Regions from separate parts of the Bacillus sp. MT94 genome, predicted to be linked through region 2. Evidence: riboswitches for the same ligand, from Rfam matches in the RefSeq annotation. Region 2 holds a riboswitch; each other region holds the start of a gene.
The links. A riboswitch is a leader RNA that binds a small molecule or an ion and turns the genes downstream of it on or off. The one in region 2 is predicted to bind S-adenosylmethionine.
Positions count from the first base shown of each region.

Region 1: it holds a riboswitch for S-adenosylmethionine, as region 2 does, so the genes downstream of both, mtnK (S-methyl-5-thioribose kinase) here and metI (cystathionine gamma-synthase/O-acetylhomoserine thiolyase) in region 2, are expected to answer to the same signal.
Region 3: it holds a riboswitch for S-adenosylmethionine, as region 2 does, so the genes downstream of both, AC1Q51_RS04745 (ECF-type riboflavin transporter substrate-binding protein) here and metI (cystathionine gamma-synthase/O-acetylhomoserine thiolyase) in region 2, are expected to answer to the same signal.
Region 4: it holds a riboswitch for S-adenosylmethionine, as region 2 does, so the genes downstream of both, AC1Q51_RS11785 (Na+/H+ antiporter NhaC family protein) here and metI (cystathionine gamma-synthase/O-acetylhomoserine thiolyase) in region 2, are expected to answer to the same signal.

Region 1 is NZ_JBXAEZ010000002.1:351,700-353,903, reverse strand. Features, by position in the region: gene AC1Q51_RS07435 (carbon-nitrogen family hydrolase) at 1-759, shown strand, start outside; SAM riboswitch class I at 831-972, shown strand; gene mtnK (S-methyl-5-thioribose kinase) at 1,063-2,204, shown strand, end outside.
Region 2 is NZ_JBXAEZ010000002.1:546,888-549,091, forward strand. Features, by position in the region: gene AC1Q51_RS08560 (bifunctional homocysteine S-methyltransferase/methylenetetrahydrofolate reductase) at 1-775, opposite strand, end outside; SAM riboswitch class I at 846-955, opposite strand; SAM riboswitch class I at 1,159-1,269, shown strand; gene metI (cystathionine gamma-synthase/O-acetylhomoserine thiolyase) at 1,364-2,204, shown strand, end outside.
Region 3 is NZ_JBXAEZ010000001.1:981,519-983,722, reverse strand. Features, by position in the region: gene AC1Q51_RS04750 (ABC transporter ATP-binding protein) at 1-532, opposite strand, end outside; gene AC1Q51_RS04745 (ECF-type riboflavin transporter substrate-binding protein) at 543-1,091, opposite strand; SAM riboswitch class I at 1,231-1,346, opposite strand; gene AC1Q51_RS04740 (aspartate/glutamate racemase family protein) at 1,500-2,180, shown strand.
Region 4 is NZ_JBXAEZ010000003.1:21,677-23,880, forward strand. Features, by position in the region: gene AC1Q51_RS11785 (Na+/H+ antiporter NhaC family protein) at 48-1,364, opposite strand; SAM riboswitch class I at 1,459-1,564, opposite strand; gene AC1Q51_RS11790 (ribonuclease FAU-1 family protein) at 1,685-2,203, opposite strand.

The DNA.
Region 1 (2,204 bases), 200 kb from region 2:
ATGGATATTGTTTTTGGAGATGTAGAAAAAAATATTGAGAATGCTAAAAATAAAATAAGCGAAGCTATGAAGGAAAGGCCAGATGTTATCGTCTTACCAGAACTATGGACAACAGGATATGATTTAACGAGACTTTCTGAAATTGCAGATAGGGATGGAGTGGAAACGAAAGAAAAGTTAATAGAATGGGCGAAGCAATATGATGTACATATTGTTGGTGGTTCTATAGCAAAGCAAACAGAGCAAGGCGTTACAAATACGATGTATGTTGTAAATAATGAAGGACAGCTAGTCAACGAATATAGTAAAGTACATTTATTTCAGCTTATGGATGAACATAAATATTTAATAGCCGGTAATGGTACGGGCGAATTTAAGCTGGATGATGTTGAATGCGCTGGAACAATTTGTTATGATATTCGTTTTCCAGAGTGGATGCGTGTCCATACTGCTAAAGGGGCAAAAGTATTATTTGTTGTAGCTGAATGGCCATTAGTTCGTTTAGCACATTGGCGTTTGCTATTGCAAGCAAGAGCAGTTGAAAATCAGTGTTATGTTGTTGCATGTAATAGAGCAGGAAAGGATCCAAATAATGTATTTGCGGGTCATTCTTTAATTGTGGACCCTTGGGGTGAAGTTGTAGTAGAGGCGAATGAAGAGGAATCAATTTTATTTGGAGAGCTTGAATTCGAGAAAATTAAAGAAGTACGTAAAGGAATTCCAGTTTTTGCGGATCGCCGTCCAGAATTATACAAATAAAATGTTGACAAGTGATTTTTATTCTTGGTATAGTCTTCAACATAAAGTTAAAAATTCAAAAAATTATACAACTCTTATCAAGAGCAGGTGGAGGGATTTGGCCCGATGAAGCCCAGCAACCGACCGTAATACCATTGTGAAATGGGGCGTTTATTACGCCAAAAGGCACGGTGCTAATTCCAGCAGAAAGTAAAACTTTCTGGCAGATAAGAGGGGAGAAGATAAACTTCAAACCTCTTTCTTAGTGGAAAGAGGTTTTTCTATGTTAGAAAAACCTCTGAATTTAAAAAGGGGGAGAAGACGATGGGATATTATTCATTAACAGAAATAACAGCTGTACAATATGCGAAAGATCATGGCTACTTTGAAGCGAAGGCAAATGTCGTTTGTCATGAAATTGGAGACGGAAACTTAAATTACGTGTTCAAATTAGATGATGGAGAGAAATCGATTATAATAAAACAAGCACTGCCTTATGCGAAAGTAGTTGGTGAAAGCTGGCCATTGTCTATAAAAAGAGCAACGATTGAAAGCAAGGCATTACAAATTTTTGCGCAGTATGTACCGGATTATGTTCCAGTAGTGTACAGTCATGATGAAGAGTTAGCGATAACGGTAATAGAAGACTTATCAAGACTAACAATTACAAGAAAAGGATTAATAGACGGAGAAGAATATCCGCTTTTATCCCAGCATATCGGCCGTTTTCTAGCACATGTTTTATTTTACACTTCAGATTTTGGTTTACAGTCAGAAGAGAAGAGGGTACTAGAAGGTACCTTTGTAAATCCGGACCTTTGTAAAATTACAGAGGATTTAGTGTTTACAGATCCGTTTGGACATTATGATACAAATGATTATGAGCCAGATTTACAGCTCGTGGTTGATGAACTTTGGAGTGATAAAACTTTAAAACTAAAAGTAGCACAATATAAATATAAGTTCTTAACAAGAAAAGAAACTCTTATTCATGGTGATTTACATACTGGTAGTATTTTTTCGTCACCTTCTGAAACGAAAGTGATTGATCCAGAATTTGCGACATATGGCCCATTTGGATTTGACATAGGTCAATTTATTGCAAATCTATTATTAAATGCTTTATCTAGAGAAGAAGAGAAAAGAAGTGTACTATTTTTCCATATAGAAAAGACGTGGAGTTATTTTGTAGAAACTTTTACAAAGTTATGGATTGGAGAAGGTGTAGAAGCATATACGAAAGAAAAACAATGGTTACCAATTATTTTGCAAAATATCTTTACTGATGCAGTTGGATTTGCCGGATGTGAACTGATTCGTAGAACAATTGGTTTAGCTCATGTAGCAGATTTAGATGAAATAGAAAATAAAGAAACAAGAATTCAAGCTAAGAAACAAGCGCTATCCTTAGGTAAAGAACTAATAAAATATGAATCTAAAAGTGCTGATATTCAACTGTTTCGAAC
Region 2 (2,204 bases):
CTTGCTCAATAAATCTCGGCGTCATCGCCTCAAAATAAGCTGGGCTTCCCTCATATACGTAACGTCCCTCCACATAATTCGGGAGACCTGCATTTGGGTATGCTGATAAATAGCCATTTTGCGGAATCGATATCATTTTGAAAGCCTCCGTCATATGAAGCGGCCCTAGTTGACAATTTAATCCAACAACATTTGCACCGTAATCTATAAGTTGCTTTAATATTTCATTGACATCATTTCCATTTTGAGTCGTACCTGCTTCATGTAACGCTAATTGAGCAACAATTGGAATGTTCGTTTGCTTACGCAATACTTTAACAGCATGAAGTAATTCAAATTCATCGTAAAAAGTTTCTAATAGTAATCCATCAACCTGTTCTTCTAGTAAAGCCCCTGCCTGTTCAAGTAGCATAAACTCCCTTTCCATATCAGTCGTTGTAACGGCTCCGATATGTTTCATACCACCAATTGTTCCTAAAATTGCATTTTTATCTGTCACAGATGCTTTCGCCAGTTTTACTGCCGCTCTATTAATTTCTGTAACTTGATTTTCTAAGCCGTACATACGTAATTTCGCCTCATTTGCTCCATACGTATTCGTTTGAATTACATCTGCTCCAGCAGCTACATATTGTTTATGAATCGATATAATTAAGTCTGGATCAGATACATTCAATTCTTCAAAGCTACTTTGCAAGCCATGTGAATGCAATAACGTCCCAACCGCACCATCACCTATTACAATTCCTTTTGATAATAAATCTAGTAATTTCACGAATCTCCCTCATTTCTATCAATATAAAAACCCCCTCTTCACTTTGAAGAGGGGGACATAATCGTTCCTCCTCTTATTATGCAAAACATTCGTTTTGCAGGTATTAGCACCGTTTCAAACATTTCGTTTGAAGGTTGCCGGGTTTCACAGGGCCTTTCCCTCCACCGCTCTCAATAAGAGTTGTCTTTATTATTTTATTTATGTAGCTAAAAGGAAATGCGTTCCCCTTTTAACAATGTTTGTTAATTTTTTAATAAATTTAGCATGCACAAAAGTAAAAGTCAATGACACTTGCGGAAAAATAAAAATTTTTCAAAATAAAGTTGCAATTCAATTATCTTTTGTTGTAAAGTTAAAAACATAATAAAAATTTCATACGAACATTCTTATCTAGAGAGGTAGAGGGACTGGCCCTGTGACGCCTCAGCAACCATTAACATTTTGTTAATAAGGTGCTAATTCCAGCAAATTGTGAAAGATTTGACAGATGAGAAGAAGACTCTATTCAAACCGAAAGCCTTCTTCTTAGAAGGCTTTTTTTATTTTATATTCACTTAATGTTTCAATTTAAAAAGGAGGAATTTTCACATGTCAACAATCGAAACAAAACTAGCACAAATCGGCAATCGCAGTGAAACTACAACTGGAACGGTTAATCCACCAGTTTATTTCTCAACCGCTTATCGTCATGAAGGAATTGGTAAATCTACTGGCTTTGACTATTCACGAACTGGCAATCCAACTCGAGGTCTTTTAGAACAGGCAATCGCAGACTTAGAATATGGCGAACAAGGTTATGCCTGTAGTTCAGGGATGGCGGCTGTTCTCCTCGTCCTTTCTCTATTCCGCTCTGGAGACGAACTTATTGTATCTGAAGATTTATACGGTGGAACGTATCGATTATTTTCTGAACATGAAAAAAAGTGGAATGTTCGATGTAGATACGTAAATACACAGTCTATTAAACAAATTGAGCAAGCTATCACAACTGAAACGAAGGCTATTTTCATAGAAACTCCAACTAATCCATTAATGCAAGTTACTGATATTGCTGCTGTCGCAACTGTAGCGAAAAGGCACGGACTACTTCTTATTGTAGACAACACATTCTACACACCTTATATACAGCAACCATTAACAGAAGGTGCTGACATTGTACTTCACAGCGCAACGAAATATTTAGGGGGACATAACGATGTACTAAGCGGACTTGTCGTTGCAAAAGGAAAGGAACTTTGTGAAGAAATCGCTCATTATCATAATGCATCAGGTGCAGTTTTAAGCCCATTTGACTCATGGTTACTAATTCGCGGTATGAAAACGTTAGCGCTTCGCATGAGACAGCATGAAGAAAATGCGAAAGCAGTTGTTGCATATTTAAATGATGAAGACGGGGTGACAGATGTATTTTATCCTGGAAGAGGCGGCA
Region 3 (2,204 bases), on a different contig from region 2:
GTGGATCTAAATTAGCTAACGGTTCATCGAACAATAATATATCCGCATTTGTTGTTAATAAACCCGCTAGAGAAACTGTTTGCTTTTGACCTCCTGATAATTCATGTGGACTTTGTTTATGAAACGTATGCATCTTCACCTTTCTTAATGAGTCCGAAACAATCTTTTTCATGTCATCTTGCTTTACACATTCATTTTCTAAATAAAAAGCTACATCTTCTTCTACTGTCAGACCAATAAATTGAGCATCTTGATCTTGCAAAATTGTTCCTACCTGCTTACTTTGTTCAAAAATACTTCCTTCCCTCGGGTCTTTACCGGCAATTAAAACGTTACCTGTACTAGTCCCTTCGTAAGAAAATGGGATTAGCCCATTTATACAATGAGCTAATGTCGACTTTCCTGAACCACTTCGTCCAGCAATTAGTACTTTTTCCCCAGGGTATATATGAAAGGTAATATCACTTAAAGTAGGCTGCGCAGCATGCCCATATTGAAAGGTGAATTGTTCAAACGAAATAATTGGTTTCATGTTAACATCCCTACTTTTCAATTTTTAAATGTGTATGTTTCTTATTAGATTTTGCCAAGCCAATTGTAAGTGGCAATCCAACTACTAAGAAAACGATAACATCGGAAATTGTTGCTCCTAATACTTGGATAACAATTTTGTCAAATGGTTCTCCCATCACAATAATATCGAATGCCCCAGCAAATATAATAGCAATGACAATACCAACTAGCCCAGTAATTGCTAAATAAGAAATATGCCCCTTGTTAAACGACCCGTTTTTCACACTAAAACCAACTCTTTTTTGAATAAGACCCATCGAAAAACCAATAATCCCTGAACTAGTAACCCAGCCCCACCAAATCCCCCATCCAGCAATCGTATCTGTTACGGTATGACCGATAAGTCCGATTAACAGTCCTGCCACTGGACCAAATAATGCTCCAAAAACAGTTAATATAGCTAATGCTGGTTTAATAAATGTATTCGGTGCAATAGAAAATCCCCAAAGTCCTAATATCCCGTATAATGCTGCTCCAATACCGATTGCTACTACTAACTTTGTTGATAATTTGTTCATTACAATTCCCCTCTCATATTAGTCAACTTTTATTACTCTATATTTAATTTAAAAATGAATTATGCATCTACACTCCCTTTCTATACAACAAAAAATGACCTCTTATATAAGAGGTCATTTTCTTTCACGTTCAAGAATCCTCTTATCTTTCAAAAAACACAACGTGTCCTCTGCGGAATTAGCACCTTCCTATAAAATTACATAGGGGTTGCTGAGGTTTCTTAGGGCCGTTCCCTCCACCTCTCTGGATAAGTATTAATTTGTAATTCGTATTATGGCACTAAAGAATGTAAATTTCAACACTTTTCTTACTATTTTTATTTTTTGTTAAATAGATCATTTAAATCATTGTATTCTTATCGGAATTATGAAATAATAAATTCAAAATCGTTTTGGGAGGAATGCATTATGAAAGTTATTGGTTTGATTGGAGGATTAAGTTGGGAATCTACATCATTATACTATAAACATATTAATACACTTACACTCTCTCAATACGATCAAAATGCAAAGTTAGTTTTATATAGTATGGATTTTGGTGAAGTAACTACTTTATTACAAAACCATCAATATGAAGAAGTGAAAAATGAACTAGTTACAGTTGCAAAGAAAGTTGAAAAATCTGGGGCTGAATGTTTATTAATGTGTTCAAATACCGTACATCTATTTGCCGAGGAAGTAGAACAAGCAATATCTATCCCGCTTCTTCACATTGGTGATGTAAGTGCTAAAGAAATGGTAGAACAGAATATAAAACGTATCGGACTATTAGGAACAAAACAAACGATGGAGCAAGATTTCTATAAATCACGATTAGCGAAATATAACATTGAGACAATTATCCCCAATGACGAGGAAAGAACTTTTATCCACCATGTCATATTAGATGAATTAAGTAGAGGGATCATTTCAGAAACATCTAAAGAAGAGTTATTACAAATTACAAAATCATTAATTCAAAATGGTGCTGAAGGTATATTATTAGGCTGCACTGAAATACCTTTACTCATCTCCCAAAATGATCTCACTGTTCCCGTTTTTGATACTGCTTTTTTACATGCAAATACTGCTGTGCAATTTGCTGGATAAGAATATACAAGCATAAAGGTGAGA
Region 4 (2,204 bases), on a different contig from region 2:
GAGTTTATTCTCTGCACGTTTTTTTAATTACTAACATTCATATTAAATTAAGCTGTTTTATGATACTCTTTTTTCTCAGCCACTTTAGAAAATCTTGGAAATCCAATTAAAATAGAAACAATCCCACATACTCCAACTAAGATTGGATAAAATGCATATGGCAACAATTCAACCGGAGATAACGCTGCAAATCCTGCTGCCGTTAACATTTGGGCACCGTACGGAATTAATCCTTGTACACAACATGAGAAAAGATCTAATACACTCGCTGATTTACGAGGGTCTATTTCATATTGATCTGCAATATTTTTTGCAAGCGGGCCTGTAAAAATAATCGAAATCGTATTATTCGCTGTACACATATTAGTCATACTTACTAAACCAGCAATACCAAATTCTGCACCTTTTTTCGAACGAATATTACGTGTTAATACATTCATTAAATATTGAATACCACCATTATATTGGATTAATTCAACCATACCGCCAATTAATATAGCAAGTAATACTAACTCCATCATACCGCCCATTCCAGTCGTTACACTTTTAAAGAAACTTTCTAACGTGTAACTTCCATCTATAAGACCGATAACACCAGATAATACAGTTCCACCAGTTAATACAATAAGTACATTCCAGCCAAGTAGCGCTGTAATAAGTACTCCTGCGTACGGTAAAATCTTTATCCAATCAAAGCTATGTGCTTTAATTTGCGTGTCACTTCCTGAAGTAACTATTACTAATAGTACAATTGTAATAATAGCCGCTGGTAACACAATTAAAAAATTCGTTTTAAACTTATCTTTCATTTCTGTTCCTTGTGAACGAACAGCTGCGATTGTTGTATCTGAAATAAATGATAAATTATCACCAAACATCGCTCCCCCAACAACAGTAGCCATTGCAAGCGCAATTGAGATATCAGTTTGACCACTAATACCTACAGCAATCGGCGCTAATGCTGCAATTGTTCCCATTGAAGTTCCCATTGCTAATGAAATAAATGCACCAATAACAAAGATTCCAGCTACGATAAATCCTGGCGGTAAAATAGTTAACGCTAAATTAACAGTTGAGTCTACTCCGCCCATTCCTTTAGCAGTTTCAGAAAATGCACCTGCAAGCACAAAAATTAATACCATAATCATAATATCCGGATTTCCTGCACCTTTAGCGAACCGCTCTACTTTCACATTAAAACTTTCTTTACGATTCATCACTAAAGCGACTCCTACAGCAATTGAAATCGCTACAAGTATCGGCAATTTATAGAAATCACCTGTAATAATTCCAGAACCAATAAATAGCGCCAAAAATATCCCAAGTGGTAATAAAGCTAAACCATTTCCTCTCGTTTCTTTCAAAGTACCATCTCTCCCTAGTTTCAACCTTTTTCTAATGAATAACAAAAGACCTCTTCCGGTGAGAAGAGGTCTTATACATCTATAAGAAACGCTCTTCTCATCTTTCAAGCACATGCTTGCTGGATTTGGCACAGCACTCTGAAATCGAGTCCGCTGCCGAGGCATCGTAGGGCCAGTCCCTCCGCCTCTCTTTATAAGAAGGTTTCATATTTATTTTTTAATAATAATTTCTTCCCTAACTTTACTCGCTTACAAAACAAAAGTCAATTATTTTTTGTATAGATTTTTTTGGTAATTATACAAAAATTTGAATACAATAATCATTTTAACTTTTCGATTTCTTCTTCCAATATTGAAATCCAATAAAATTCACTATTTTTTATTGCTGCTAATATCCATTTCGTAGTGTACCAAGCTAACTCATACTCTTCCTTCGTGACATCGCCACTTTTATAAGCATCCTCTAGCTCCTCTTCATCTAATACATACACCTTACCGCTAGGTAATAATACTACATCTAAATATAAATCATCAAAATACGGTAAACCACGATCGTCTATTTCATATTCTTTCGTCACATCAATATAATATTGCACTAAATTGTGCCTATCATCTAACATAACTGTAATCGCAAAGTTCTTTCCATTAATGAAATATTGAACCCACGTATACCCATCACTTGCAATACAAATTTCTTTACCATCATATTCTTTACAACTAGGCTCTCTCACCTTTTTTATATCCAGTATTCCGAGCATTCCCTCTTCCACTTGCTTAAGCCTATAACTCTTTTCTATTAGTCTTTTCCACGAAGAACCGTCACCATATTTACGTTTCATT